One region of the Blautia aquisgranensis genome, then DNA from elsewhere that is predicted to be linked to it. Evidence: predicted binding sites of a transcription regulator. Region 1 holds the regulator's gene; each other region holds the start of a gene.

Region 1 (10,735 bases):
TCAGTTCAACAGTGCGATCGGACCATACAAGGGCGGCTTAAGATTCCATCCTTCTGTAAATCAGGGTATCCTGAAATTCCTTGGTTTTGAGCAGACCTTTAAAAACTCTCTTACAGGCCTTCCGATCGGCGGCGGAAAAGGTGGTTCCAACTTCGATCCTAAAGGTAAATCTGACAGAGAGGTTATGGCATTCTGCCAGAGCTTTATGACAGAGCTTTGCAAATATATCGGTGCAGACACAGATGTACCGGCTGGTGATATCGGTGTTGGCGGACGTGAGATCGGATATCTCTTCGGACAGTACAAGAGAATCCGCGGACTCTATGAGGGTGTACTCACAGGTAAAGGTCTCTCCTTCGGCGGTTCTCTGATCCGTACAGAGGCTACCGGTTACGGTGTTGTATACATGCTCAACGAGATTGCTAAGGCTCACAATGATTCCGTAGAAGGAAAAACAATCGTTGTAACAGGTTCCGGTAACGTAGCTATCTACGCTGTTGAAAAAGCTACACAGCTTGGTGCCAAAGTTGTTGCAATGAACGACTCAAACGGATATATCTATGATCCGAACGGAATCAACCTTGACGTAGTAAAAGACATTAAAGAAGTTAAACGTGGACGTATCAAAGAGTACGCTGACCGTGTTGAGGGTGCTACTTACACAGAGGGACTTGGCATCTGGAACATCAAGTGTGATATCTATCTTCCATGCGCTACGCAGAACGAGCTTGGCCTTGACGGAGCTAAAACACTTGTTGCAAACGGCTGCAAGTATGTAGTTGAGGGTGCTAACATGCCTACTACTCTTGATGCAACAACATACCTTCAGGAGAACGGCGTTCTCTTCATGCCTGGCAAAGCCGCAAACGCTGGCGGTGTTGCTACATCCGCACTTGAGATGAGCCAGAACTCCATGAGACTTTCCTGGACAAGAGAAGAAGTTGATGAGAAACTTCACAACATCATGATCGACATCTTCCACAAAGCTGATGACGCTGCTAAACGTTACGGCATGGAAGACAACTATGTTGTAGGTGCTAACATCGCCGGCTTCGAAAAAGTTGTCGATGCTATGAAAGCTCAGGGCATTGTTTAATTTCAAGTTTCCTGACTCTTTAACGTGAGATCATATAACCGGACCGCAGAGGTTTTTCCCTGCGATCCGGTTTTTTATTTCTTTGAAACATTGCAGAACAATTTTCCATAACAAAAAAACCAGCCGTCGCAAAGGACAGCCAGTTCTCTTTCTTCTATATATTATTCACGATCATCTTGCAGCTTCTCTGCAAATATAAATGTCTGAGAGCAACATCAGTTTATCAGTTTCTTCAGTTCATCCATAAAAGTGCTGACATCTTTAAATTCCCTGTAAACCGATGCAAAGCGCACATAAGCTACTGCATCCAGATCTTTCAGATGTTCCATGACGATCTCTCCGATCTTGGTACTGCTGATCTCACGATCCTCTGAGCGGAAGATATCTCCCTCTATGGAATCGATCATCTCCTCTACTCGCTCAATGGGAATGGGGCGTTTATAGCACGCACGCAGAACACCATCCTGAATCTTGGATCTCTTATAGCTCTCACGATTCTGATCCTTCTTGATCACAGTCAGCGGAATCGTCTCCACTTTCTCATAGGTTGTAAATCTCTTCCCGCAGGCATCGCAGAGACGGCGGCGGCGGATAGAATTGGTATCCTCCACAGGTCTGGAATCCACAACTCTTGTATTATCCTGGTTACAGAACGGACATCTCACAAAACTCTCCCCTTTCCGGATCAATATTTATTTTTATTATAAAATATTTGCATATAATGTGTCAATAATTGGACTTGCATAAATTTTACAGATTTTCCATAAAATCATATCAGGTGATGAATTTATGCGTATCTGCGAACTGAAACAGAAAGAAGTGATCAATATCCACACCTGCAGAAGCCTTGGCTGTCCCATAGATGTGGAATTCTGCTGCGAAACATCCCGTCTGAAAGCTCTGGTCATGCCTGAGCCCGGAAAATTCTGCTGGTGTTTTTCCAAAGGAGGCGAATGTATCATTCCCTGGGACTGTATCCGTCAGATCGGAGAAGATATCATTCTTGTAGATTTCCGGAGCGAAAAACATCTCCCCGGAGAATAAAAATCCACCATTTGTCAAGGTCTATTATTTTTATTATTTTCACCGGAAAAGTATATTTCATCCGCCCTCTGAGAATCATCTTAATGTACCGACAAGACAAGGAGGATTCTAAGATGGCACTGAATAAAGTGGAAATATGCGGAGTAAATACCTCAACTCTTCCTGTTCTGAATCAGGAGGAAAAAGAGGAACTCTTCAAAAAAATCAAAGCTGGCGATGAGAAAGCCAGAGAATTGTACATCAAAGGTAATCTGCGGCTTGTTTTAAGCGTGATCCGGCGTTTCCAGAACAGCAACGAAAACCCAGATGACCTTTTTCAGATCGGCTGTATCGGCCTGATCAAAGCAATCGACAATTTCGACACTACCCTTCAGGTAAAATTTTCAACCTATGCTGTTCCCATGATTATCGGCGAGATCCGTCGCTATCTCCGGGATAACAACAGCATACGAGTCAGCCGTTCTCTGCGGGATATCGCCTACAAAACCATTTACACTAGGGAAAATTATATGCGACAGCACTTAAAGGAACCAACCATCGCCGAGATCGCAGATGAAATCGGCATTGACAAAGAGATGATCGTCTATGCAATGGATGCGATCCAGAGTCCTGTCAGCCTTTTTGAGCCTGTATATTCCGAAGGCGGGGATACTCTTTATGTAATGGATCAGATCAGTGACCGAAAAAACAAAGAAGAAAACTGGGTCGAAGGTATTTCCCTGAGAGATGCCATGAACCGTCTTGGACAGCGGGAACGCCATATCATTGAACTCCGCTTCTACGAAGGAAAAACCCAGATGGAGGTTGCCGATGAGATCGGTATTTCCCAGGCCCAGGTCAGCCGCCTGGAAAAAAATGCTCTTCGAAGCATGCGGAATTACCTGCGTAATTAACTCCTGTTTCCCGTTTTTCTTACAGCTTTGGTTTTTACAGCTTTCGTTTGCCGGAAAAATATTACGGCAGACTGCATGATTCCGCAGCTTTCCATTCGTTTATGGCACGGATATCATTTTACAGTCTGCCGTCATACATATGATTATATTATTTCAGTGCTTTTTCAATCTCATCAATCACGATCCGAAGTGCTTTCAGTCTTGCATATTTCTTATCTACAGATTCCAGGATATGCCACGGTGCATAGGTTGTGCTCGTCTTCTGAAGCATCTCATCCACTGCTCCCTCATACTGATCCCATTTCTCACGGTTTCTCCAGTCCTCGTCTGTGATCTTCCAGCGCTTCTCCGGATTGTTCTGCCTGTCATTGAATCTGGCAAGCTGTGTATCCTTGTCTATCTGCACCCAAAATTTCACGATCACAGCTCCCCAGTCAGAAAGCTCCTTCTCAAATTCATTGATCTCATTGTAAGCACGTCTCCAGTCATTCTCACTGCAGAATCCTTCCAGGCGTTCCACCATAACTCTTCCATACCAGGTTCTGTCAAAAATAGCGATATGTCCATCCTTGGGAAGTCTTGTCCAGAATCGCCACAGATAATGTCTTGCCTTCTCATGAGGTTCCGGGCTTGCAATCGGATGCACCTCAAAGCCACGGGGATCCAGTGCTTCGGCAATACGTTTGATGTTGCCGCCTTTTCCTGCTGCATCCCATCCTTCATAGGTAATGATCACAGGTACTCTCTTCCTGTACAGACGGTTGTGAAGACTTCCAAGCTTCGCCTGGAGTTCCTTGAGTTCTGTTTTATACTGCTCATCATCCACTTCTTTTCCGTCCAGTGGAATCTCATCAAGTTTTGGCATCTCCACCATCGGAAAAACATTCTGCAGGATTGGAACCGAATGCTTGCTGTTCTCCATGGCAATCTCAATATTGCTGATCATCGTCTCCAGCACCTGAAGCTCTGCCCATTTCCGGTCGCTGGCATCTATGATATACCACGGTGCCGAAGATGTATTGGTATCACGCATATACTGATCAAAAACCTTCCGGCATTTCTTATAATGATCGTTCTGCCAGAGATCATAGTCATTGATCCTCCAGCAGGTATCCTTGCTCTCCAGAAGAACGCCCATACGTTTCTCCTGTTCCTTACGGTCGATCTGCATAAAGAATTTCAGAAGGACATAGCCATTATCTGTGAGCTGCCGCTCAAATCTCCGGATACTGTCGATACGCTTTACGTAAATCTCGCCTTTCAGATTTTTGTCCATTCGGTCACGGCAGGTCTGGTCCATCCATCCGGAATCCAGAAATGTGAACTTGCCTGCCTCCGGAATTTCCTTAAAATACCGGTAAAGAAATGGTCTTCGCAAATCTTCTTCTGTAGGCGCAGACATAGTCGCAACTTTGAAAAAACGGGGATCAATGTTCTTGATCACCTTACTTATGGTGCTGCCTTTTCCGGAGGCACCCCAGCCTTCAAACAGCACGATCACCGGAATCTTATGCTCCTTCAGTGCCATCTGAAGTTCATACAGTTTCGTCCTTGCAGTAACAAGCCGTTCCTTGATATCTTCTTTTTCCGGAATCAGTTCCGGGTTCCAGTTTTTTAACATCTGCATCGTCCTTCCTGAATTTTTTGAATATTCATATTATATCACATTTATAGATATTTTACGATAAACTTTACATAAATTTTACAGACAGATAATCTCTTTGGAATCTTCAGATTTTCTTTATAAATCCTGGTAAAATAATCAAAAAATATTTCACCCTCTTGACAATTCTTCTTCCGCTACATACAATATATGCGCTGATCGTTATATTTTTAACCGGCAAACTGCAAAGCAGTTATCTGGTACAAAGTTACATAGCTCTGCACCGGATGAATTTTAAAATTTGTTTCAAGGAGCATATCATGAAACTTACAGAAGAACTTCTTAAAAAAATGGAAGAAAAAAAAGAGCTGTATGCAGACGGCATCATCATGCCGGACGGAGATTACCGCCTTATTACTGACGGACATCTGAAAACTCTTATGGCTCTTTTACCATATACAGAACATGAGATCTGGAAAATGATCCCGGAGGATGATTCCGCTCTCTTCTGGCTTGTGGAAAAAACAGGCTGTGTACTGACAGATGTGAATTCTACTATCGGAATGGAAATGACCCCTGCACAGGAAAAAACCTACAAGGCTCTTTCCGGCAGAGGCATCGTTTCATCTGAATATTATGATCTTACCAGACAACGTGAGAAATTCAGAGAACAGCATTAAGATTCTCAGTCATCATACCCTTCCAGGAATGAATGTTTTACGCCATCCTTCTTATATGCGATTACCGTATGAAGATTGACATTCTCCACACTTCGGAAAATGTTGCTCTCAATATGTGGGTTTACTTTTTTAAGCTCTGCGATCAGATTCTTGATCTCCATACGTTTGGAAACACTGGTCCCGTCTGTACGGCAGGTGGTACATGTATCTGTAAATTTGCATGCACACTGGATAAAATGAAGATCATTGTAATCTCTCCAGTGCTTGATATCTGCCTCGCGGATCAGATACATCGGGCGGATCAGCTGCATTCCCTCAAAGTTTGTACTGTGAAGCTTCGGCATCATGGTCTGTACCTGTGCACCGTAAAGCATTCCCATAAGGATCGTCTCGATCACATCATCGTAATGATGTCCCAGTGCGATCTTATTGCAGCCCAGCTCTTTTGCTTTGCTGTAGAGATAGCCTCTTCGCATTCTCGCACAGAGATAGCACGGAGATTTTTCAACATTGTAAACTGCGTCAAAGATCTCTGTCTCAAAAACCGTGATCGGAATTCCAAGGATCTTTGCATTGTGCTCGATCAGTGCACGGTTGGCTTCGTTATATCCCGGATCCATCACGAGAAATACCAGCTCAAACGGAAATTTGTTGTGACGCTTCAGTTCCTGGAACAGCTTGGCCATCAGCATGGAATCTTTACCGCCGGAAATACAGACTGCGATCTTATCTCCAGGCTTCACCAGCTCATAATCATTGATTCCTCTGGCAAATCTGGAAAACAGCTGTTTATGGAATTTCTTGCGGATACTGAGTTCAATATCCCTCTGGCGCTGTTCCTGTGCCTCATTTTTTTCCTCCGCACTGTCCTCTTTATTGGACATTTCCTTCTGCATCTGCTGCAGGATCCAGCCTGTATAGCCGCCCTTAAGGCTCAGTGCAGGAATTCCCTGCTCGCTTAACATCTGTGCTGCTTCCTTGCTGAAAAGTCCTCTGGTACAATAGAGAACCGGAATCCTGTCCCCTTTCAGCTCATCGATCCGTCCCTCAAGCTCCTGCTCCGGAATGGATACTGCTCCCGGGATCATTCCATATTCAACTGTTACTTTATCACGGGTATCTACCAGAAGATATTTTTCCCGTTCTTTCTCCACCTGGTCAAAAGAAATCTCCAGTGTTTCTTCTATCATGCTGTTTTTATTCCTTTCCTTACAGCGCCTCTTTGATCATACCATCACAGGCGATCGTCACAACCTGCCACGGAATTATCTTCCCGCTTTTTTGCATGGCGCGGACCACTGCGTTCTCAATGCCTCCGCAACAGGGAACTTCCATGCGTACAACACGGATACTGCGAATCGAATTGTTCCGTATGATCTCCGTAAGCTTGTCAGCATAATCTCCCTCATCCAGCTTTGGGCATCCGATCAGCGTCACATGGCCTTTCATAAATTTCTCATGAAAACCTGCATAGGCATAGGCTGTACAATCTGCTGCGATCAGAAGCTGTGCATTTTCAAAATATGGTGCATTCACAGGAACAAGGTTAATCTGTACCGGCCACTGGGCAAGACAGCTCTCAGATGCTGTTCCGGCAGCCGGATTCTCCCGGTTCTCTCTTTTGGGAACCGGCTGTTCCTGTTTCAGGCTTCTTGCCATGCTTCCGGGACACACGTGAGGCGTTCCCTTGGCTGCAAAATCCCTTGTATTTTTAAGCTTCATCCTTTTTTCCACGGCGTCTGCATCATAATCTGCTGCTTCACGTTCTATGATACGGATCGCATCTGTCGGGCAGGCGGGAAGACAGTCTCCCAGTCCGTCACAGTAGTCATCCCGGATCAGCTTTGCCTTGCCGTCAATCATGGCAATCGCGCCCTCATGGCAGGCTGCTGCACAGGCACCACAACCGTTACATTTCTCTTCATTAATATGAACGATCTTTCTTATCATCATTTATCTCTCCCTGAACTTTATATTTTCTGTAGCTGTTTTCTTATTTACAGCCATATCATACAAAGTTCTGTAGAATATTTCGGTAACATATGTTACACCTCAGAGATAATATTCCAGTTTTTCCTGATCTTTCACGAGAATCTGACGTCTGCCAAACTCTATGATCCCTTCTTCCTGCATTTTTCCAAGCTCTCTGGAAAGAGATGGCCTTGTAATATTCAGATAATCTGCCATCGCTTCTCTGGAGAGCTTCATACGAATCTCTCCGTTGCTGTCCTGACATTCCACAAGAAACCGGACGATCCTCTCCCGCAGACTGCCGCTTCCCAGGATTCGAAGCTTCTGGTTCATATTGTAAGCCTTCTCCGCAAAAACCTCAAGAAGATTTTCTCTCAGTTTTCTGCCAAGGTCATCCCCTTCCTGCTCTGTAAAAATCCGGCTGTCCATGACCAGCACCTTCGTCTTCTCTGCCGCTTCCACATACATATCATAAAAAGCCTTTTCCATAAAAGCATAAACTTCTCCGAATAATACGCCAGGTTCCTCCAGCTGAGTCAGAAGAATCCTTTTTCCGGAAAAGGTTTCTTTTGCAATGAACACACTTCCTTCAAGAAGCATATAGACTGCATCCGGCCGGTCCATCTCCTGAAAGATTCTTTCTCCTCTGGAAAAAATCTTTATCGTTCCCTTCTGCTTCAGAAGGCTTTTGATTTCTTTTTCACCAAGCCTTCTGCACAGCCTGCTGCCTTTCAAAACTTTCAACAGTTTTTTCTTTTCTTTGTCTTCCATTTTTTCACCTCGTCTTATACTGGTTTTTATCATATTTCTATATTATCTGTCAACTTTCCCTGCCGCAGCCTGTACTTTTTTCTGAAAATACGTTATAATATTTTTTGTTGTGACTATTTGACAGATATTCTTCTGTCAGACATCAGAGCATTATCTCTTTTTTACAAATATATGATTACCAAGGAGGACACCGGAAATGCAAACACAGAATCAGACTCTTCTTTCTGAGAGCACACTGACATCCCGGCCAACTGATATCATTGCGGGATTTCCTGTACGTCCCGGTTTTTTTGAATTAAATGGAGCAACTCCTCTTTCCAACGGAGTAAACTTTACTGCACATACCCGCCACGGCAGATCCTGCGAGCTTCTTCTTTTTCATTCCGGTGAGGAAGAACCTTTCGCAGTTCTTCCTTTCCCCAATGCCTGTCGTATCGGTGATGTCTATTCCATGATCGTCATGGGACTGGATATTGAGGATCTGGAATACGGCTACCGCATTGACGGACCATATGAGCCGGAAAAAGGCCATATTTTTGACAAGACCAAGGTTCTTCTCGATCCTTACGCCAAGGCCGTTGCCGGTCAGCGTGAATGGGGTCAGAAAAAGGTGGGCAGCTATCACGCCCGCGTGGTACGTGATACTTTTGACTGGGAAGATATGCCTCAGTCTACCCGCAAGATCAGCGATCTTATCATCTACGAGCTTCATGTCCGTGGTTTTACACAGGATCCATCCTCTGGTGTTATCCATCCCGGAACCTTTGCCGGACTTCGTGAAAAGATTCCTTACCTTAAGGAACTTGGCATCAATGCCGTAGAACTGATGCCAATCTTTGAGTTCGATGAGAACATGAACGCCCGAACTGTAAACGGCAAATGCCTCCTGGAATACTGGGGGTACAACTCCGTTAATTTCTTTTCCCCAAATACCAGCTATGCCTCCAAAACCGAGCATAACTGTGAGGGAACGGAACTTAAGGAACTGATCCGTGAACTTCACGAAAACGGAATCGAGGTCATTCTTGACGTTGTGTTCAACCATACAGCCGAAGGTAACGAACTGGGAAAAACCTTCTGCTTCAAGGGCTTTGACAACAAGGTCTATTATATGCTTACCCCGGAAGGAAATTATTATAACTTCAGTGGCTGCGGAAACACACTGAACTGTAACCATCCGATCGTCAGACAGATGATCCTGGAATGCCTTCGCTACTGGACTATCAATTACCGTGTGGACGGTTTCCGTTTCGACCTGGCAAGTATCCTGGGAAGACATGAGGACGGTTCTCCGCTTAACAATCCACCGCTTCTGGAGCTTCTGGCCTACGATCCGGTTCTTCGAAACGTCAAGCTGATCGCCGAAGCCTGGGATGCCGGTGGATTATACCAGGTAGGTTCTTTCCCGGCCAGCCGCCGCTGGGCTGAGTGGAACGGCCGTTACCGTGACTGTCTCCGTTCCTTCCTGAAAGGCGATTTCTGGAATGCCTGGGACGCTGCCTGGAGTATTTCCGGATCCGGTGATCTCTACGGTGGTTTTTATTCTGATCATAGCGACAACTACGCAGGCTACAATTCCTGTGTCAATTTCCTTACCTGCCATGACGGCTTCACCATGTACGACCTTTATTCCTACAATGAGAAGCATAACGAGGCAAACGGCTGGAACAATACCGACGGCTCCAATGATAACCGCAGCTGGAACTGTGGTGAAGAAGGAGATTCCACTAATCCGGAGGTTCTTTCTCTCCGTTTCCGTATGATCCGAAATGCCTGTGCAGTACTGATGTCCAGCCGCGGAACTCCGATGTTTCTTGCAGGTGATGAATTCGGAAATACCAAACACGGCAACAATAATACTTACTGTCAGGATAACGAAACTTCCTGGATCAACTGGAATCTTCTGGAGAAAAATCACGATCTTTTTGAATTTTTCAAATTTATGATCAAATTCCGTAAGAATCATCCGGTTATCTCCCGTAAGCTTCCGAATGCAGTCTGTGGCATGGAAAATATTCATACCCACAATATTGATGCAAAGGATGTGACCATTCCACGAGACGCCCACACTTTCGCCGTAAGCTTTGCAGGCTACGACAAGACCAAAGGCGCCGATGATCTGATCTACATTGCCATCAACGCTTACTGGGAAGATGTAACGATCACACTTCCGGAACTTGCACGTCCTGGTGCATGGTATCTCTGCGTGAATACCTTCGGCGACGGAGACGGCCGCTATTTCTACGAAGAAGGCCAGGAGCCACGCATTGAGCACGATTTCTGCATGCGTCCCAGATCTGTGGCTATCTTTACAGGACGTAATTATTAACAGAAACAACAGAAATGGAGTATTTTAAATGGAATTAAAAAACAGAACCCTGTCTAATTTTGCAGAGCTTGTAGCGACAGGTGAATGCAAAAAATTTCGTGGGCGGCTGAAAACAGGCATTGACCTTGGTACTGCCAACACGGTTCTTGCTGTTGTTGACCGCAACAACCGTCCCATCGCCGGAATTTCCGCCCCGTCCCACGCTATTCAGGACGGCGTTATCGTCAATTATTACGAATCCGTCCAACTTGTGACCAGACTGAAAGCTGAACTGGAAGAAAAGCTCGGCACAGAATTGCTCTACGGAGCTGCTGCTATCCCTCCCGGAGTTTCCGAGGGCAGTGTAAA
Region 2 (10,735 bases), on a different contig from region 1:
CTTCCGGAAAGTTTCTCCAGAAGTGCCTCTCCCTCCTGCCTGTCCCCGCAGAAAAAAATCAGTCTTTTTTCTTTTGCACGGACTTTATCCTTTACAGGAAGAACAGTCTTAAGAGCCTGGATCATAGTGGAACCATATGTTTCTTTCATCCAGGCAGCCAGGGCGATAAGACGGGATTCTGTTGTCTCATCGTCCGTGGATACCCCTTCGATCTCCTTGATCCTGGATGTATCGTATTTTGGTTTTTCGGAGATTCCGATCACGTAACCTTTTCGGAGCGTATTGCCTTTTCCAAAGGGAACTGTGACAACAACACCCGGTGAGATCTCTTTCTCCAGCCTTTCCGGTACACGGTACTGAAAATCCCGGTCAAGCTTCTCATGTGAAATATCAATGATCACATCTGCATAGATCATGCGTTTACGCTTTCCTGTCTTCTTCCAGAATCTCCTGGATCAGCACACGCTCATCCATCGGATATTTCTTACCCTTAATTTCCTGGTAATCCTCATGACCTTTTCCGGCAAGCACGATGATATCACCAGGTTCACCATGATGGATCGCGTAGGCGATTGCTTCCTTACGGTCCGGAATCTCCACATATTTACCGTCGGTTTTCGCCATACCGACTTTGATATCATCAATAATAGCCTGCGGATCCTCATCACGCGGATTATCGGATGTGATGATGGTAAGATCAGCCATTTTTCCGGAAACTTCGCCCATTTCATAGCGGCGGAGCTTAGAACGGTTACCGCCACAGCCGAACAGACATACCAGTCTGTGCGGGTTGTATTCCTTCAGTGTTCCCAGAAGGCTCTCCAGAGCCATTGCGTTATGTGCATAATCGATCATCAGTGTGAACTCATCAGAAACCTTAACCATCTCAATACGGCCTTTAACCTTCGCCACCTTGAGAGCCTTGATGATGTTCTCCTCTGATACCTTGAAATGACGGCAGATTGCGATCGCTGTCAGAGAATTGTAAATGCTGAATTTACCAGGAATGTCAATCTCCACCGGGAAGTCCAGAAGACCTTTCACATGGTAGGAAATACCAAGGTATCCCTTTCTGCCCACAAGCTTTGCATCCTCAGCACGGAGATCTGCTTTTTCGGAAAATCCATAAGTTTCCAGATCACAGGTATGTCCTTCAATGATCTTATCAAAATGCTCATCGTCCCTGTTCACGATTCCTACACGGCACTGCTTGAGAAGCATGGATTTGCAATGAAGATAATCATCAAAATCCTTATGCTCATTCGGTCCGATATGGTCTGGCTCGATATTGGTAAAAATACCGAAATCAAAGATAAATCCCTGAGTTCTGTGCAGCATCAGTCCCTGTGAGGAAACCTCCATGACAACGGCATCACATCCAGCTTCTACCATATCATGAAAATATTTCTGCACCATATAAGATTCCGGTGTGGTATTGGCTGCCGGAATACGCTTCTCTCCGATGATCGCTTCGATGGTTCCGATCAGGCCAACCTTATAACCTGCATTCTCAAGAATGGATTTCACCATATAAGTGGTAGTGGTTTTTCCCTTGGTTCCTGTGATTCCGATGGTCTTCAGTTTTTCGGCCGGATGTCCGAACCATGCAGCGGAAATAAAGGCCATGCCATAACGTGTATCCTTCACCTGGATCACGGTCACATCAGCCGGAGCTTCCACCGGTTCCTCAACGATCAGAGTTTTTGCACCCTTGGCAATAACTTCCGGAACGAATTTATGTCCGTCCACCACTGCACCCCGGATGCAGATAAAAAGACTTCCTTCCTCTACTTTACGGGAATCATAGACAACAGAAGTTACCTCCTGCTCTGTGCTTCCCTGAAGACAGTTATATTCAAGATGTTCTAATAAGGATAAAAGTTTCATTTTTTCTCCTCCGTTTTCCCTGTTTTTCGCATGGGCGGAAAACAGGAAAGTATACTATTCTTAGTTAATGTACATACCATATAGAATAGCACACCTCCCCCCTGTTTTCAACGTTTCTTTCCACCTGTAAAAGCCCGTCTCCGGCATTTCACGGAATGTTCACTGCTTTCTGTCAATTTCCTGTTCAGCGTTTTTCTTTGTGGAGCTCTCTGTACTTCCGGTGAAGCCAGATTCCGCCCAGAATCGTAAGCCCTGCGGTAAGAATAAGCAAGGTAAAAAGCTCGATGCCGGACTCATCGCCTGTTTTCGGATGAGAAGTCGCCGCTCTTGCCATGGAATCGCCTTGGGCATATATGATCTCCGACTCATCCTGATCGTTTTCTGTTCTTTGAATATTCTCTTCTGATTTAATTGCCATTACATTTCCTTCCACTGTGACCTGTGAAGATGCCTCCACGACCCGGCTTCCGGTCTCCTGACTTGTAACAGTTACCTGATTCAAAAGCTTCTGATCTACCGTTTTTTCCGGAATCTTCACCACCGCCTGCAGGGAAACTGCATCTCCGGGCGCAATCTTTTGGATCAGGGCCTTTGTCTTTGTGCGATTCAGCGTAATTCCTTCCTGCTCCACAAAATAAGCCTCTATTCCTTCTGCCTGAAAACGCTCGGTTCCTACTACAGAATGAAGCGTTTTTTCACCGGTATTTACAATACAGATCTGGTAGGTTACTGTTTCGCCAGGTGCAGCTTTCTCCCTGTCTGCGTTTTTCTTTACCGTAAAGTCGGCCTTTAACGGCTGAAGCTCGCTGGTCATAGACGCACTTCGCATGATCGTCTCGCCTGTTCTTCCTCTCACGCTGGCTTCTGCCTCTATTTTATGCTCCAGAGGCTTCTCCTGCTCATTCTCCAGCGGTGCCAGAACATAGAGCGTTCTCTTTTCGCCTGCTTTTAATGTCAGAAGCTGTGCTTTTGCGCCTTTCGCAGTAAGTCCTTCCGCATTTTCCCACTGCTGAATGATCTTCGGGCAGGAAAAAATACTACTCAGCTGAATATCTGTCAGATCCAGCTTTCCTGTATTTGCAATATCAACTCTGTAACGGATCGTCTGTCCGGCCTTCATTTTCTTTGTTTCTGATGCTATGGCAAGGCTCATATCTGCTTTTGCTGCTTCCACATCCAGAACAGGTGAGATTCCTTCTGCCAGTACCTGTTCTTCTCCGTTTTCTTTCATAAGAAGAAAGGTTCCTGCACCATTTCTATCCTTTCCGAGGGGTTCATCCTGTACAAAATGGCAGCTGATATTTTCTGCCGGACAGCGATATTCTTCACGCAGCAGGAGTGGAATCCTCAAAGAAATTGGTTCCTGTTCTTCGTTTAAAGAATCTGCATCTATTTTATATTCTATCCTGGTAATCTCTGTTTTTTTTCCCTGCTGGTTTTTTATGGTTATCTGGCTGGTGGATATATTTTCATCAAGTTCCGATAACTCCGGCTGAAAATATTCCGAAACATAAACTATGAGTGCTAGATCTGGCAATACTATCTGTGGCTTTTTCTGAGTTTCATCCGTAATCGCTTCTGATACTTCATCTGAATCTTCCTTTGAATCTTTTTCTGGCTCTTCGGTCTCACCATCCACTTTTTCTTCCAATACTACATTTGAGATTTTCGCCGCCTCATTTTCCCCGTATTCTACATCTTCTCCAACGGACGGTGCTCCCGCCGGTGTGCTTTCACCCGCTTCCTCCGACTTTTCATTCTCCTGCTGTACTGCTTCCCCGGATGCCAGCTCCTCCATGTACTCATATTCTTCCTCCCTTTCCTGATCTTCCATATTTTCCAGTTCCGATGTCTGCTGTTCTATTGTTTTCTGAACTTCAATTTCCGCTCTTGTATTCTCTGTTTCTGCATCTCCCTGTTCTGCATTTTCCGTCTCTTCGATTTCCGATTCCGTATTTTCTGCTTCTGGTTTTCCTGACCCTGTATTTTCCTGATTCACAATTTCTTCTGTCCATTCAGTTTCTGTTTCTCCGACTTCCGGTTTTTCAATCTCTTCTTCCCTGCTTTCGAAATTCATCTCCTCATATTCTTTGGCATTCTGCTCCATATTTTTTACTTCTGCAATTTTCGCCGTCACGTCCTCCAGTTGCATATTTTTCACTTCCAGGGCTTCTGATTCCTGTTTTTTTCTCTCATCAATCCATCTCTTAATCCCCTCTACATGGATATTCAGTTCCGCACGCCCGTTCTCCTTGTCTGTCCAGGAACCACTCTGTCCAATCGTTATTCCTACTGCTTCAATCTCTGCACTTTTTACTGTTTCCGTTAAAAATCCGCCACTTAACACAGCCCCTGCAGTTGCAACAGCAATACCGGTTTTCCGGATCCGTCTCCATATTCTGTTTTTCATAGCATTCTCCTGTCTCTGCCTTTGCAGCAGTCTTTTTTTACACACGATTTCTTTATCAGAGCTTACTTTTCCACAAGCAAAGGCATCCCTCCTCGAAAAAGCAGTGCATAAACAGGCAATTTTCCTGCAATTCCGGTGCTTCTTCATACACAGCTACGATTTTTTTACAAAAATGGATCTCTGCATCGAACTGATGCGTGAATATTTCCCGCAGAACGCGGAAATAAGACTCTTTTAATGTAGCACATTCCACGATATGGCGCAACTACATATAAAAAATATAAACTTTGTTTAAACTTTATTTATAAATTTTCGATTTCTTTTAGATTGACGACATAATTTAAACATAATTCATCTATATAATAGATCTTGGATAGATGAAAAACCACTCTCTATCTCCCCCCTCAAAAAATAGTAGGAAACCAGCCGCCTGATACGTCAGGCGGTTTTTCCTTTGCAAAAAATAATTCTATTGCATTTCCCACATAGGTCTTTTATAATGAAATATAGTATTCATTACTTTAAACAGTAATCATTTTAGAGAGAAATGAGGTATTTCCTATGAGCGAAAAAACCGTAGTAGTTGCATTAGGCCACCGAGCACTTGGCACCACACTTCCAGAACAGAAAAAAGCTACCAAACTCGCAGCGAAAGCGATCGCTGACCTGGTAGAAGAAGGCACCCGCGTGGTAATCTCCCACAGCAACGGTCCGCAGGTAGGGATGATCCACACCGCAATGAACGAATTCGGCAAGGCACATCCTGATTACACATTTGCACCAATGTCTGTATGTTCTGCCATGAGCCAGGGTTATATCGGTTATGATCTTCAGAACGCCATTCGTGCGGAGCTTATCTCCAGAGGAATTTTTAAGCCGGTAAGCACAGTCCTCACACAGGTTGTCATCGATCCTTACGATGAAGCTTTTGCAGAGCCAGAGAAGATCATCGGCCGTGTTCTCAACGCCGAGGAGGCTGAGGCAGAAGAAGAAAAAGGTAACTTTGTCACAAAAGTAGGCGAAGGCCAGTACAGACGAATCCTTGCAGCTCCGAAGCCGCATAAGATCATTGAGATTGAAACTGTGAAGGTTCTTTCCCAGGCTGAGCAGATCGTTATCGCAGCAGGCGGCGGCGGAATCCCCGTTCTCGAGCAGGGTGCACAGCTGAACGGTGCCAGCGCCATCATTGAGAAAGACCGCGCAGCCGGACTTCTTGCAGAGGAGCTGAACGCAGATACACTGCTGATCCTCACAAGTGTTGAGAAAGTAAGTCTTGATCGTAATACAGATCACGAGTCTTATCTGGATACCATTTCCACCGATGATGCGAAGAAATATATCGCTGATGACCAGTTTACAGCAGGTTCCATGCTTCCTAAGATCGAAGCAGGTGTTTCCTTCGTTGAGAAAGGTACCGGACGCCGTACCATCATCACTGATATGGCTCATGCAAAAGAGGGATACCTCGAAAAAACAGGAACTATCATCAAATAAATATCTAAATTTACTTAGATCCCGTATTCAGACATGCTCCAACAGTAGTCTGAGTACGGGATCTTTCAACATCTGAACTATCCGGAATATTCCGCAAAATATTTTTACATGGATTTTCTCTCAGCGATCTCCGCCATCTTGGCTTCATTCAGTCGGGTATCTCCATGCACACGACTGTAGGAAAGATATCCGTTCATACGGTCGATCTTGGTCAGGTTTCTGGAACCGCAGACCGGACACACATCCATCTCAAGTTCTTCATGTCCACAGTCATCACAGTATGCAAGAGAAAGGTTCACACCTTCATAATAGCCCAGATCCATAGCCCGGCGGATCAATGTACGGATTGCCTCTTTGTTGTAACCGATCGGGTAACGCACATACTGAATCTTTCCGCCATTGCAAAGCTCCCAGAAACGTCCCTCCAGATCCTGTTTCTCAATCGGAGTTACATCCTCTGTTACATGACAATGGAAGCTGTTGCTCACATAAGGTCTGTCAGAAACACCCTCGATGATTCCGTACATCTTTCGGAACTGCTCTACCTGCAGACCACAGAGACTCTCTGCCGGTGTTCCGTAGATTGCATAAAGATATCCGTCCTCTTTCTTGTACTGATTTACCTTATCGTTGATATATTTCAGAACTTCCAGTGCAAAAGCTCCATCCTCAGCAATGGACTTGCCGTTATAAAGCTCCTGCAGCTCATTCAGCGCGGTAATTCCAAAGGACGCTGTCATCGGTTTCAGGATCTTGCCGATCTTTTCATTCGGTTTCAGATGACCGCCGTAGAATCCGCCCTCGCAGTATGCAAGCGGGTTGGTCGATGCACGCATCTGTCCCAGATACTCATAGGTACGGATATGAAGATTACGGATCATTTCCAGATAGAAGTCAAGAACCTCGTAGAAATCTCTGCTCTCCGCTCTCGCCTTGGCAAGGATCATCGGAAGATGAAGGCTTACCGCACCAATGTTGAAACGTCCCACAAAAACAGGTGTATCATTCTCATCCGCCGGCTCCATTCCGCCACGCTCATACCACGGACTTAAGAACGCACGACATCCCATAGGGCTGATGACCTTTTTATATTTCTTGTACATGCTGGAGATATAGCCAGCACCCGTCATGGAAAGCCAGTCCGGATACATGGTCTTTGAGGAGCATTCCACACCGGCTTCAAAGATATCCTCACAGCATTTTCCAGGGCCATGAATTTCTTTATCATAGAGGAAAACGATCTTCGGAAAAAGCACCGGTTTCTTATGTCCGGCCTTACCCTGACCGCCCTGATGAACCTCAAGAAGAGAGATCGTACACATCTTCTCGAACTGCTCTGTTCCAAGTCCCAGTGTCACCGTAACAAACGGATAATCACCTCTGGAGGAACCGACTGTATTCAGCTTGTACTCGATTCCCTGCCAGCCCTGGTCATAATCTCTGCGGACCTTATCAAGCGCATACTCAACTGCCCTCTCCTCACGGCCCTTCCAGCTCTCATCAGAATATTTCATAAATTCAGAAATATATTTGTCATAGCTCTTTTTCGCATACGGAGCCAGGATCTTATCAACCTCCGGCACAGTGAAACCGCCGTATTGCTGTGCAGCTGTACTTAAGATGATATCTCCCATAACATCAAAGGCTGTATCCAGAGTCTTCGGCTCATTGTACCATACATTACCCATCTCAAAGCCACCGCTCAGTACAGCAGCCACATCAAAGAGACAGCAGTTCATTGTATCCAGACGCGCAGACTGATCATGAATATAAATGTATCCGTCCTTACATGCCTGAAGCTCGTTACGGTTCATAAAAAACTTACGGTAGAGCTCCTTGTTCAGCTCATTAAAGATCAGACTTCGTTTGGTCGCTACAAGTGCGCTGTCTGTATTGGCATTGCTCTTGTCGCCAATATAACGGATCGCCTGGCTCTTGGTATAGACGTCATCCATCATATGAATAAAATCCAGCTTATAGTTACGGTAATCACGATAGCTCTTGGCTACGGCCGGATTCACACGCTCCAGAGCACCCTCTACGATGTTGTGCATCTCCTGGATCTCGATCTCATTTTTCCCAAGGGAATCCGCATGCTCCTGGGCAAAACGGCAGATAAAATCCTTCTCTTCATCTGAAAAAGTGTAAAGAATACGCTCTGCTGATTTGTTTACGGCAGCCACGATCTTCAGAGGATTAAACTCTTCTCTTGTTCCGTCTTTCTTAATAACATATATCATGACTCATCTCTCCCAATACTATATATAGTGTTTACGATACCTATATCTTGTTTTTTCTCTATATATTGTGCTAGGCATGAGTATACCACAGCTGGCATGAAAAGAAAAGAGGTATTTCTGTATACAAAAAAATACAGACTCTTAGCACTGCCTGATCTCACTGCGGAAATATTCTTACAAATTATTTACAAGCCAGTTCAGGAACAGCTTCCACATTTCCGGAGCCGCACATATAATCCCTATGATGAACCATATAATGATCCACGCTTTTGAACCGGATTTTTTCTTCTCAGAAGGCTGATTTTCACGCTGGTTCATGACCTTCCTCTGATTCATATCAGCTGATGTTTTCTCTGTTTTCTGACGATTCAGTTCCGAGATTCCGCCCCGTCCGGTTCTTGTTCCGAAACCACGCTGCATATTTCCTCTCGTCTGACCACTCATATTCCCTGGCATGCTGCCACTATTCTGCGATCGCTGTACTGTTGCAGCTATCTCTCTGCGCTTCCCGGTATTTCCCTTCTTTTCCGTTCTTACTGTGCCCGGCATTCCCGCCGTCCCGTTTGCACTCCTCTGCTGTGTTTTTCCAGTGCCGGACATTTCGGCATATCCTCGCATCTTTTCCCGGACTCTGGCAGAAGCATGACCATAATGCACCTCCCGGGGTTCATTCAGATGATAAAGCACCTCGTCATTCCGATACGGCATTCCGCAGAGAGAACACCTTCCATTTACAACTTTTCCACCACATACCTGACATTTTTCACCAGCCATAAGCTCCCTCCATCCTGTATCTGCCAAGACAGTTAATTATCCCATCAAAGCTCGTTTTGTACTGTTTTTCTGCATTCACTGTTTTAAGTATATCATACCCGGCATATAATACACAGCCCTTTTCTTTTATTGCCACCCCACCCATTTTCTGCTATAATACCTCACAGAGCAGATAAGCCAAAAAATCATCAGGAGGAGCCGATAATGAATACAATCACAATCCCCGCAACCTATCATGCAGACCTGAACCTCCATGATACACAGATTGCGATCAAAACCGTAAAAGATTTCTTCCAGCAGACACTCTCCCAGAAGCTCAATCTTCTCAGAGTATCCGCTCCGACCTTTGTAGCACCGGAGTCTGGTCTTAACGACAACCTTAACGGTGTAGAACGTCCGGTAAGCTTTGATATCAAGGCGATCGAGGGCAGCAACGCCGAGATCGTACACTCTCTGGCTAAATGGAAACGTTATGCACTTAAGAAATATGGTTTTTCACATGGTGAAGGACTTTATACCGATATGGTAGCGATCCGACGCGACGAGGATCTTGACAATATCCACTCTGTTTACGTAGACCAGTGGGACTGGGAGAAGATCATCTCAAAAGAAGAACGCACCATGGAAACTCTCAAGGAAACTGTCCGCAATATCTACAGCGTCCTTCGTAAAACTGAGAAATACATGGCAGTACAGTACGACTACATCGAGGAAATCCTGCCGAAAGATATCTTCTTCATCACAACCCAGGAGCTTCTTGACATGTATCCGGACTGCACACCGAAGGAACGTGAATACAAGATCACCCGTGAAAAGGGTGCCGTATTCCTTATGAAAGTCGGAAAAACTCTCACCAACGGAGAGCGCCACGACGGACGTGCCCCGGACTATGATGACTGGGAACTGAACGGAGATATCCTTGTATATTATCCGGTACTTGATATCGCCCTTGAGCTGTCCTCCATGGGAATCCGTGTAGACGAAACAGCTCTTGACCGCCAGCTCACAGAAGCAGGCTGCGACGACAGAAGAGAGCTTCCTTTCCAGAAAGCGATCCTCAACAAAGAACTGCCATATACCATCGGCGGTGGAATCGGTCAGTCCCGAATCTGCATGTTCTTCCTCCGCAAGGCACATATCGGAGAGGTACACGTATCCCTCTGGCCAAAAGAGATCACAGACGCTGCCGAAGCACATGGCCTCCAGCTTCTGTAAACAACCCCGAATTTACTTTTGCAGAAATGAGGTAATAACGTGAACATTCTGTTTTTTCTGATTCCAAAGAGCGAGGTAGCCTACATCTTCGAGGACGAAACTCTTCGTCAAACTCTCGAAAAAATGGAGCACCGCAAGTACTCCTGCATCCCGATCCTTACCATGGACGGCAAATATCTCGGCACCATCTCAGAGGGCGATCTTCTCTGGGGCATGCGCCGCGCAGACATCCACGATATCAAGGAAACGGAAGGAATCCCAATTATGGCAATCCCCCGCCGGGCAACCTACAAGCCGGTTCACGCAGACTCCAACATGGAGGATCTTCTGGACCGCGCCATCAACCAGAACTTTGTTCCGGTTATCGATGACCAGGGTGCTTTTATCGGAATCATAACCAGAAAGTCGATCATCAAATACTGCTACAGCGAAATGAAAGCTGCGAAGAATGCCTCCGGCAAGGAGCAGTCTGAATAATTAATTATCAAGTACAAAAAAGGATGGTTTCAACCCCTGTTTATCCAGGAATTGAAATCATCCTTTTATTTCTGCATTGTTCTATTGTACAGTTCTGACCTGTTCTCATTCTCTCAGATTACCTGCACAAGATTAAGTTTTTCATCTGCAAGCACGATATCTGCCCTTTTTCCAGGTTCAAGCGAACCCACCTCATCGTAAATCCCAATACTCTTCGCCGGATTCCTTGTCGCTGCAA
Region 3 (10,735 bases), on a different contig from region 1:
TAACAGGTTCCACTAAAGAGGACATCCACGTTGAGATCTGCTCCAAATGCCATCCGTTCTACACAGGACAGCAGAAGGCTACACAGGCTCGTGGACGTATCGATAAGTTCAATAAGAAATACGGCCTGAATAAGTAATTATTACGAATACAGGAAATGAGAAGGTTGAGGTTGGGAAATCTCAACCTTTCTTTAACTGAAAATATTTTTCAGCTGCACAGGAGAGAATGAATGAAATCATCGAATATCGGCGGACAGGCCGTGATGGAAGGAATCATGATGCGCCACAAGGACAAGTATTCCATCGCAGTGCGCCGCCCGGATAAAGAAATCGAGCTGAAAGTAGAAGATTATAAGTGCATATTCGGAAACGGACAGTTTTTAAAGAAGCCCATTATCCGTGGAGTAGTAAGCTTCGTGGATTCTCTTGTGGTGGGCACCAAATGTCTGATGTATTCGGCAGAGATTGCGGGCGACGAGGAGGATGAGGAAGAGGCGAAGAAAAATGCCCATCTTACCGACAAGGAGCGCTCTGCGAAGAAAGCAAAGGAAGACAGGCAGTTTAAGTGGCTGCTTTATGTGACGGTGGCTTTTTCCATTGTTGTATCAGTTGCTGCATTTATGTTGCTTCCTTATGCACTGGCCAGTCTGATCCGCAAAGTCGGGGCATCGGAATTTGCAGTCACAGTTGTGGAAGCTTTTGTGAAGCTGGCGCTGTTTATGGGATATATGCTTCTGATTTCCAGAATGAAGGATATTCAGAGGACTTTTATGTATCATGGTGCGGAGCATAAATGTATCAACTGTGTGGAGCACGGAATGCCCCTGACGGTTGAGAATGTGCTGAAGAGTTCCAGATTACATAAACGCTGCGGAACAAGCTTTCTGTTCCTGGTTATGCTGGTAAGTATTGTGCTTCACTTTGTGTTTGTACTGGTTCCGGTTTACTGGGTGAGGCTTTTCGGAAGACTGCTTATGGTTCCGGTAGTTGCAGGAATTTCTTTTGAGATCATTCAGTGGGCAGGAAGAACAGACAGTAAATTTGCAGATATCATGAGCAAGCCAGGTCTTGCCATGCAGAGACTGACCACCAAGGAGCCGACAGCAGATATGGCAGAGGTTGCCATTAAGGCTGTTGAAGCGGTTTTTGACTGGAGAGCATATCTGAAAGAGGAATTCGATCTGGATATTCCTTATGAGACAGAGGAGACATGCCATGCAGACTCTTGAGTCCCTTCTGAAAAAAGGCACAAATATATTGAAAGAAAATAGACTGGAAGAAGCCGGGCTGGATGCCTGGCTCCTTCTGGAATTTAAGACCGGAATTAATCGGGCATATTATTTTGCACATGGAGATGAACCGGTGTCTGATGAGACCGCAGCAGAGTATCTGGAGCTGATCGGCAGGCGTGCAGGCCATATTCCTGTACAGCAGCTGACTCATCAGGCTTTTTTTATGGGCTATGAATTTTATGTAAACGAGAATGTACTGATTCCCAGACAGGATACGGAGACGCTGGTGGAAGAAGCACTAAAGCGTATGGAAGATATGAAAGAGCCTGAAATTCTTGACATGTGTACAGGCTCCGGATGTATTCTCATCAGTCTTCTTCTGGAACGGGAGGATGCCCGTGGTGTGGGAGCAGATATCTCAGGAAGTGCTCTTGAGGTGGCAGAAAAGAATGCCAAAGTGCTGGGGGTGGAAAATCGTGCCCGGTTTGTGGAAAGTGATATGTTTTCTGCACCGTATTTTTGCGAAAAAGGTGGAAAAGAGGACAGGAAATATGATATCCTTATTTCAAACCCGCCTTATATAGCAACGGAAGAAATTGAGACATTAATGGAAGAGGTGCGTCTTCATGACCCGAGGGGAGCGCTTGACGGCAGGGAAGACGGGCTTTATTTTTACAGAAGCATTACATCTGAGGCAGGAAAATATCTGAAGCCCGGAGGATGGCTTCTGTATGAGATCGGCTGCACACAGGGAAGTGCAGTCAGTGATATGATGAAAGAAGCTGGTTTTACACACATTCAGGTCATAAAGGATCTGCCTGGACTTGATCGTGTGGTGATTGGACAGAAACAGGAGGAAATACATGTTTGATAAACTGGATGATCTGCTGGTGCGCTTTGATGAGCTTCTCAATGAGCTTGGAGAACCGGGAGTGACCGATGACCCGGCACATTTTCAGAAGCTTATGAAAGAGCAGAGCGACCTGCAGCCAATCGTAGACGCATATAAAGAATATAAGAAAAATAAAGAGACGATCGAGGACAGCCTTTCCATGCTGGAAAGCGAGAAAGATGAAGAGATGCGTGAAATGCTCAAGGAAGAGCTCTCCGATGCAAAGAAGAGAGTCGAAGAGCTGGAGCATGAGCTGAAGATCCTTCTTCTTCCGAAAGATCCTAACGACAGCAAGAATGTTATCGTTGAGATCCGTGGAGGCGCCGGTGGTGATGAGGCAGCACTTTTTGCAGCGGAGATTTACCGTATGTATGTGAAATATGCAGAGTCCCGCCGCTGGAAGACAGAGATGCTCAGCCTCAATGAGAACGGAATCGGCGGCTTCAAGGAAGTAACCTTTATGATCAAGGGAGAGGGTGCCTATTCCAGACTGAAATATGAGAGTGGTGTACACCGTGTACAGCGTGTGCCGGAAACAGAGTCCGGCGGAAGAATCCATACTTCCACCTGTACAGTAGCGATCATGCCGGAGGCAGAGGAGATTGATTTCCATCTGGATCTCAACGAGTGTAAATTCGACGTATTCCGTGCATCCGGAAATGGTGGTCAGTGTGTCAATACAACAGACTCCGCGGTACGTCTTACCCATATTCCGACGGGAATCGTTATTTCCTGCCAGGATGAGAAATCACAGCTTAAGAATAAGGACAAGGCACTGCGTGTACTTCGTTCCCGTCTTTATGAAATGGAGCTTGCAAAACAGCATGATGCGGAGGCTGAGGCCAGAAGAAGCCAGATTGGTACCGGAGACCGTTCCGAGAAAATCCGTACCTATAATTTTCCACAGGGCCGTGTGACGGATCATCGTATCAAGCTTACGCTTCATCGTCTTGAGAATATTCTTAACGGAGATCTGGATGAGATCATTGACAGCCTGATCGCAGCAGACCAGGCCGTGAAGCTGACAAAGCTTAATGAGCAGGAGTAACCGGATAATTACAAATATAAATTAAAAAAAACTATAATAATCAGGAGGAAACGTAACATGAAAAAGACAGCACTGGTAATTATGGCAGCCGGAATCGGCAGCCGTTTCGGAAAAGGTATCAAACAGCTTGCACCGGTAGGACCGAAGGGTGAGATCATTATGGACTATTCCATTCATGATGCACTGGAGGCAGGTTTCAACAAAGTTGTATTTATCATCCGTAAGGATATCGAGGATGAGTTCCGTAAAGTTATCGGCGATCGTATAGAGAAGATTACAGAGGTAGCTTACGCATTCCAGGAGATCGATGATCTTCCGGGAGACTTTAAGAAGCCGGCAGACCGTACAAAACCGTGGGGAACAGGACATGCTGTACTTGCAGCAAAGAAGGTTCTCTCTGAGCCGTTCGCTGTTATCAATGCAGATGACTACTATGGAAAAGAAGCATATGTGAAGGTTCACGACTATCTTGTACAGGATCATCCGCAGGATGGTCCGATGCATATCTGTATGGCCGGATTCCGTCTTGGAAATACCTTAAGTGATAACGGAAGTGTTACAAGAGGCGTATGCCATATCGAAGAGGGCAAGCTTGTTGGTGTTACAGAGACACATAATATCTTCAAGACAGCTGACGGTGCTGAGACAAGAAATGACGATGGTACAGCAGAAACACTGGATACAAAGAGCCTTGTTTCCATGAACATGTGGGGACTGACACCGGAATTCATGGAGATCCTTGAGAAAGGCTTCGTGGAGTTCCTTGGCGGAATCGAAGAAGGCGACATCAAGAAAGAGTACCTTCTTCCTGAACTGATCGACCAGCTTATCCATTCCGGCAGAGCGGCCGTAGATGTTCTTGAGACACAGGACGAGTGGTTCGGTGTTACATATCAGGAGGATAAGGCATCTGTACAGGCTGCATTTAAGAAACTGACAGATGACGGTGTTTATCCGGAGGGGCTGTATCAGTAATAAAGGAGAACATTATGGGCAAATATTTCGGAACAGATGGTTTTCGTGGTGAGGCAAATGTAAAGCTTACAGCAGATCATGCATTTCACGTGGGTCGTTATCTCGGCTGGTATTATGGCAGAGATCACAAGGCAAAGATCGTGATCGGTAAGGATACAAGAAGAAGCAGCTACATGTTTGAGTATGCTCTGGCAGCAGGACTGACAGCTTCCGGAGCAGATGCTTATCTGCTTCACGTAACAACAACGCCAAGTGTTTCATACGTAGTACGTACAGAAGATTTTGACTGCGGTATCATGATTTCCGCAAGTCACAATCCATTTACTGATAACGGAATCAAGGTTCTCAATGAGAACGGACAGAAAATTTCCGCTGAGATCGAGAAGCGCATTGAAGCTTACCTGGATGGTGAGATCGAGGAACTTCCACTGGCAACAGGAGAAGATATTGGACGCACAGTGGATTTTGCATCAGGAAGAAACCGTTATATCGGACATCTGATTTCCATTCCATGTCATGACTTTAAGAATGTCAAGGTTGGACTGGACTGCTCCAACGGAAGCTCATCTGCTATTGCAAAGAGTGTTTTTGACGCACTTCGTGCAAAAACATATGTGATCAACAATGAGCCGAACGGAACCAATATCAACCGTGGCTGTGGCTCCACTCATATCGAGGTGCTGAGACAGTTTGTAATCGATAAAGGTCTGGATATTGGTTTTGCATACGATGGAGATGCAGACAGATGTATCGCAGTTGACCATCGCGGAAATATCATTGATGGTGACAAGATCATGTACGTATGCGGTAAATATCTCAAAGAAAAAGGTCAGCTCAATGGCAACACAGTTGTGACCACTGTTATGTCCAATCTTGGCCTTTACAAATCTCTGGAGCGTGAAGGCATCGACTATGAGCAGACTGCAGTTGGTGACAAATACGTTGCTGAGAACATGATGGAAAATAATTATAGTATCGGTGGCGAGCAGTCCGGACATATTATTTTCAGCCGCTATTCTGCTACAGGTGACGGAATCCTTACTTCCCTGATGATCATGGAGGCATGTGTGGACAAGAAGGCAACACTCTGTGATCTTGCAAAGGAGATGAAGGTTTATCCGCAGCTTCTCCGCAATGTCCGTGTGTCTGACAAGAAGACAGCACTGGACAATGAGAAGGTGAAAGCTGCAATCGAGGCTGCAGCAGAGGCACTGGGCGATGATGGACGTATCCTTGTACGTGAGAGTGGTACAGAGCCACTGATCCGTGTTATGGTAGAAGCAGGAACAGATGAGCTCTGCCATAAATACGTAGACAGTGTTGTTGATGTAATGGAAGCCGAAGGGCTTGTTGTAGAATAAGGTAATCCATGAAAAATACAAAGACAGTATTGATTCTTGCAGCCGTGACAGGGGCGTTGCTTCTGGGCGGCTGTGGCAGTGAAAAAACAAAAACATATGAGCAGGCAGGCAAAGATCTTTCACAGGGAAGTTACAAGTATGCGCTGGAGGAGTATCAGACTTCGATCCAGAACGGAGTGAAGCTGGCACAGTCTTACAGAGGAGCAGGAATTGCGAATCTCCGTCTTGGTAAGTATGAGGATGCTATAACCAGTTTTACGGATGCGCTGAACTGTGACAAGGTAAGCAAAAGTCTTCGCAAGGATATTCTGTCCTACCGGACAACTGCAGAGCTGAAAGCAGGTAAATACGAGGATGCAATGGCAGACTGTCAGACACTTGGAGTAGATTTTGAGATGGATGCAGGTACCTATTTCCTTACAGGAAAAGTTGCTCTTGCCATGGATTCCTACGAGGAAGCTGCTTCTAACTTCAAGCAGGCATATGGAGAAAACGCTACCTACGATATGGCTATTCAGATCTATGAAGCATATCTGGACAAGGATATGGAGGCAGACGGAACCAGATATCTGGAAGCTGCGCTTTCCTCAGAGGCGAAGGATGCCCAGGATCACTGTGACAGAGGCCGCGTTTATTATTACATGGAAGACTACAGTAATGCCAAGAAAGAGCTTCTGGAAGCTACCAAGAAGGACAACACAGAAGCAGTACTTTTGCTTGGCATGGTGTATCTGGCACAGGATGATGTGGATAATGCAAAAGCTATGTATACACAGTATATCTCAGCAGAGGGAGATTCGGCAAAAGGCTATAACGGGCTGGCACTGTGCGATATCCGTAACGGAGATTATGATTCTGCACTGGACAATATCACCAAGGGACTTCCGACAGCATCCACAGATGAGATGCAGAGTCTGTTGTTTAATGAGATTGTTGCCTATGAGAAGAAGCTGGATTTTGCCACAGCTCTGACGAAGGCTCAGGAATATATTGATATGTTCCCGGAAGATTCCGCTGCAAAAAAAGAGCTGGCTTTCCTTAAGACCAGAACATCTTCGGAGGGCTGATATGGAATATTTTGACGAGATACAGGACCGTGTGATCCTGATCGGCGTGCAGGCCAGTGCCGGAGATGATATGGAAGAATCACTGGATGAGCTTGGTGAACTTGCTTCTACAGCCGGTGCCTCCGTGGCGGGCAGGATCATTCAGAACCGGGAGGCTGTTCACCCGGGTACCTACATTGGTAAGGGAAAGATCGAGGAGGTTAAAGGTCTTCTCTATGCTTTAAATGCCAATGGTGTGATCTGTGATGATGAGCTTTCTCCTGCACAGATGAATAATCTGGAGAGGGAGCTGGAATGTAAAGTCATGGACAGAACTCTTCTGATCCTTGATATTTTTGCGAAGCGTGCGGTGACCAGTGAGGGTAAGATCCAGGTGGAACTTGCACAGCTTCGTTACCGTTCTGCGCGTCTGGTAGGACTTCGCTCCTCATTTTCCCGTCTGGGAGGCGGAATCGGAACAAGAGGACCCGGTGAGAAGAAGCTGGAGACAGACCGCCGTCTGATCCGTAACCGGATTTCCGCGCTGAAGCAGGAGCTTTCCCAGGTGGAGAAGCACAGAGAGCTGATCCGTTCCAGAAGATCGGAGGGCAATCTTAAGACTGCAGCCATCGTAGGCTATACCAACGCCGGAAAATCCACACTTCTGAATACACTGACAGGGGCAGAGGTGCTTTCTGAGGATAAGCTTTTTGCAACTCTGGATCCAACGACCCGTCTTCTCACACTGGATGACGGGCAGCAGCTGCTTCTTACAGATACGGTAGGTTTTATCCGCAAGCTGCCGCATAATCTGGTGGAGGCGTTTAAGAGTACTCTTGAAGAGGCGAAATACGCGGATTATATTATCCATGTGGTGGATGCTTCCAATCCACAGGCGGAGATGCAGATGCATATCGTATATGAGACCCTGAAAGAGCTAGGTGCCCTTGGTAAAAAAACGATCACGCTTTTTAACAAGCAGGACCGTGTTTCCGGAGAGAGTCTCCGGGATCTGCGGGCAGATCATACTCTGAAGATTTCTGCACGTACAGGAGAAGGACTCCATGAGCTGAAAGAACTTCTTTCAAAAATCCTGGCAGAAGGCCAGATCTATATGGAGCGGCTTTTTCCCTATGCAGAAGCTGGCCAGATCCAGCTGATCCGTGAGTACGGCCAGCTTCTTTCCGAGGAATATACAGAGGGCGGGATTGCGGTAAAAGCAAGGGTTCCGCGTGAAATCTACCCGAAAGTTACATAAATGTTAAAAACTAAACTCAGTACCATATATAGTACCCTGAACAAAACGGACACTATATATGGTACTTTTTGTATTGACGTTCGATAGTGTGTCTGCTACAATAAGCCTACAGCGCTTTAAAAATATATGCGTGAGGGAGGCATTTTTTTTATGTTTCAGGTAGTAAAAAGAGACGGTGAATTAGACGAATTTAAGATGGGCAAGATCACAGCTGCCATTGACAAAGCCTTTGATGCGAAGGATAAGAATTACAGCCCGGATATGATCGATCTTCTGGGGCTTCGTGTTACCGCAGATTTTCAGAATAAGATCGAAAACAACAGGATCTCAGTTGAAGATATCCAGGACAGTGTGGAGAATGTACTGATCCAGGCAGGATATTCTGATGTAGCCAAGGCTTATATTCTTTACCGCAAACAGCGTGAGAAGATCCGTAATATGAAATCTACCATTCTTGACTATAAAGAGATCGTAAACAGCTATGTGAAGGTTGAGGACTGGCGTGTAAAAGAGAACTCAACAGTTACCTACTCCGTAGGCGGCCTGATCTTAAGCAACTCAGGAGCAGTTACCGCGAATTACTGGCTTTCTGAGATCTACGATAATGAGATCGCAGAGGCACACAGAAATGCAGACATTCATATCCATGATCTGTCCATGCTGACAGGTTACTGTGCAGGCTGGTCACTGAAGCAGCTGATCAGGGAAGGTCTTGGCGGAATCGAGGGCAAGATCACTTCTGCACCAGCCAAGCACCTGAGCGTGCTTTGCAATCAGATGGTCAATTTCCTTGGAATTATGCAGAATGAATGGGCAGGAGCACAGGCATTTTCATCCTTTGATACATATCTGGCACCTTTTGTAAAGGTGGACAATCTTTCCTACAGAGAAGTGAAGAAATGTATCGAATCTTTTGTATATGGTGTGAACACACCAAGTCGTTGGGGAACACAGGCACCATTTTCCAATATTACACTGGACTGGACAGTTCCGGATGACCTTGCAGAGCTTCCTGCTATCGTAGGCGGCAAGGATATGGACTTTAAATATAAGGACTGTAAGAAAGAAATGGACATGGTCAACAAAGCATTTATCGAGACCATGATCGAGGGCGATGCCAACGGACGTGGCTTCCAGTATCCGATTCCGACCTATTCCATTACGAAAGAATTTGACTGGTCCGACACTGAGAATAACCGGCTTCTCTTTGAGATGACTTCCAAGTACGGTACTCCGTATTTTTCAAACTATATCAACAGTGATATGAAGCCAAGCGATATCCGCAGCATGTGCTGCCGTCTTCGTCTTGATCTCCGTGAGCTTCGCAAAAAGAGCGGCGGTTTCTTCGGCTCCGGTGAGAGCACAGGCTCTGTTGGCGTTGTTACGATCAATATGCCGCGTATCGCTTACCTTTCCAGAACACCGGAGGAATTCTACCACCGTCTGGATCATATGATGGATATTTCAGCAAGATCTCTTCATATTAAGCGAGATGTGATCAGCAGACTTCTTGACGAGGGTCTTTATCCGTATACCAAGAGATATCTTGGAAGTTTTGAGAATCATTTTTCAACCATCGGTCTTGTGGGAATGAATGAGGCCGGACTGAACGCATGCTGGCTTAAGAAGGACATGACAGCTCCGGAGACACAGAAGTTCACAAAAGAAGTTCTGGAGCATATGAGAAGCCGCCTGTCCGATTATCAGGAACAGTATCCGGGTGAGCTTTTCAATCTGGAGGCAACACCGGCAGAATCCACTGCTTATCGTCTTGCGAAACATGACAGAAGCCGTTATCCGGATATCAAGACTGCCGGAAAAGAGGGTGACACACCGTATTACACAAACAGCTCTCATCTGCCGGTTGACTATACATCCGATATTTTTGATGCACTGGATATCCAGGATGATCTGCAGACATTGTATACATCAGGAACGGTTTTCCACGCATTCTTAGGAGAGAAGCTTCCGGACTGGAAAGCAGCAGCAGCCCTTGTGCGAAAGATCGCCGAGAATTACAGACTGCCGTATTACACAATTTCTCCGACTTACTCTGTATGTCAGGAGCATGGCTATATCAGCGGCGAGCACTTCACCTGTCCGAAATGCGGCAAAAAGGCTGAGGTTTACAGCCGTATTACAGGATATTACCGTCCGGTACAGAACTGGAATGACGGTAAGACACAGGAATACAAGAACCGTACACTGTACGACATTACACATTCCCAGCTTAAGAAGGTACACACCAGCATGATGACCATGAAGGGCGACGAGGTGGAGATCCAGCCGGTTGCATCTCACAAGTATCTTTTTACAACCAGCACCTGCCCGAACTGCCGTATGGCAAAAAAGATGCTGGAAGGTGAAGAACTGGAGATCATCGACGCAGAGCAGAATCCGGAGTTGGTAAAACAGTATGGGATTCGCCAGGCACCAACACTTGTGATTACCGACGGTGCACAGGTTAAGAAGTATGTGAATGCTTCTAATATTCAGAAGTATGTGGATGAAGAGCTTGATTGAAACAGGTGAGTTTTTCTTTAAATGAATTTTTGGGGTACCCTTTTTGCTGGAGTGGCAGCGAAGAGGGTATCTTTTTATATTGTTGGATATTTTTTTTGTTTTTGGTATAATAGAGTAAAGTGTGATTTGGGTTGACATTTCGTGGCGGGATGGTATACTGATATATGAAATTTAACGATTAAAAGCGTTACGCTTTAAAGAGGGAAAGCTGCGGACAGCTTTGGAACGCCGGGAATTGTTTCCCGTGGAAATTTGCGAGGGGGAAAGCTCTCAGAGTTGCGAAGCTCGCATATTTCCCCCTCGCGCTCCCCCTTTCTGGGCACGCTTTTTTTAGGGCTACGCTGTAGAAAGTGTGAGATTATTGGTGGGGTGAGGGATGCGACTTTCGTTGAGCGTGTCA

Evidence for each region. The regulator NrdR, encoded in region 1, represses ribonucleotide reductase genes. The targets are predictions, from matches to a motif close to CACAANATNTTGTG.
Region 2: a site for NrdR is predicted at 8,048-8,061, ahead of nrdD (anaerobic ribonucleoside-triphosphate reductase). Genes of this name have one in related genera too.
Region 3: a site for NrdR is predicted at 7,863-7,876, ahead of WMO28_RS03985 (ribonucleoside triphosphate reductase). Genes of this name have one in related genera too.

The regions. Positions count from the first base shown of each region.
Region 1 covers NZ_JBBMEJ010000001.1:354,355-365,089, forward strand. Annotated here, with positions in the region: gene gdhA (NADP-specific glutamate dehydrogenase) at 1-1,096, shown strand, start outside; gene nrdR (transcriptional regulator NrdR) at 1,312-1,761, opposite strand; gene WMO28_RS01750 (YlmC/YmxH family sporulation protein) at 1,886-2,140, shown strand; gene sigG (RNA polymerase sporulation sigma factor SigG) at 2,254-3,033, shown strand; gene pap (polyphosphate:AMP phosphotransferase) at 3,182-4,654, opposite strand; gene WMO28_RS01765 (hypothetical protein) at 4,957-5,316, shown strand; gene WMO28_RS01770 (PP-loop family protein) at 5,322-6,506, opposite strand; gene WMO28_RS01775 (ATP-binding protein) at 6,526-7,266, opposite strand; gene WMO28_RS01780 (Crp/Fnr family transcriptional regulator) at 7,369-8,058, opposite strand; gene WMO28_RS01785 (glycogen debranching protein) at 8,255-10,387, shown strand; gene eutJ (ethanolamine utilization protein EutJ) at 10,416-10,735, shown strand, end outside.
Region 2 covers NZ_JBBMEJ010000003.1:120,350-131,084, reverse strand. Annotated here, with positions in the region: gene priA (replication restart helicase PriA) at 1-416, opposite strand, end outside; gene WMO28_RS04075 (UDP-N-acetylmuramoyl-L-alanyl-D-glutamate--2,6-diaminopimelate ligase) at 421-1,887, opposite strand; gene WMO28_RS04070 (COG1470 family protein) at 2,072-4,297, opposite strand; gene arcC (carbamate kinase) at 4,859-5,791, shown strand; gene nrdD (anaerobic ribonucleoside-triphosphate reductase) at 5,896-8,031, opposite strand; gene WMO28_RS04055 (hypothetical protein) at 8,206-8,805, opposite strand; gene WMO28_RS04050 (hypothetical protein) at 8,795-8,941, opposite strand; gene asnA (aspartate--ammonia ligase) at 9,010-10,020, shown strand; gene WMO28_RS04040 (CBS domain-containing protein) at 10,060-10,497, shown strand; gene nagA (N-acetylglucosamine-6-phosphate deacetylase) at 10,611-10,735, opposite strand, start outside.
Region 3 covers NZ_JBBMEJ010000003.1:101,413-112,147, forward strand. Annotated here, with positions in the region: gene rpmE (50S ribosomal protein L31) at 1-137, shown strand, start outside; gene WMO28_RS03950 (DUF1385 domain-containing protein) at 231-1,229, shown strand; gene prmC (peptide chain release factor N(5)-glutamine methyltransferase) at 1,216-2,103, shown strand; gene prfA (peptide chain release factor 1) at 2,096-3,172, shown strand; gene WMO28_RS03965 (sugar phosphate nucleotidyltransferase) at 3,230-4,147, shown strand; gene glmM (phosphoglucosamine mutase) at 4,162-5,508, shown strand; gene WMO28_RS03975 (tetratricopeptide repeat protein) at 5,517-6,575, shown strand; gene hflX (GTPase HflX) at 6,577-7,812, shown strand; gene WMO28_RS03985 (ribonucleoside triphosphate reductase) at 7,963-10,335, shown strand.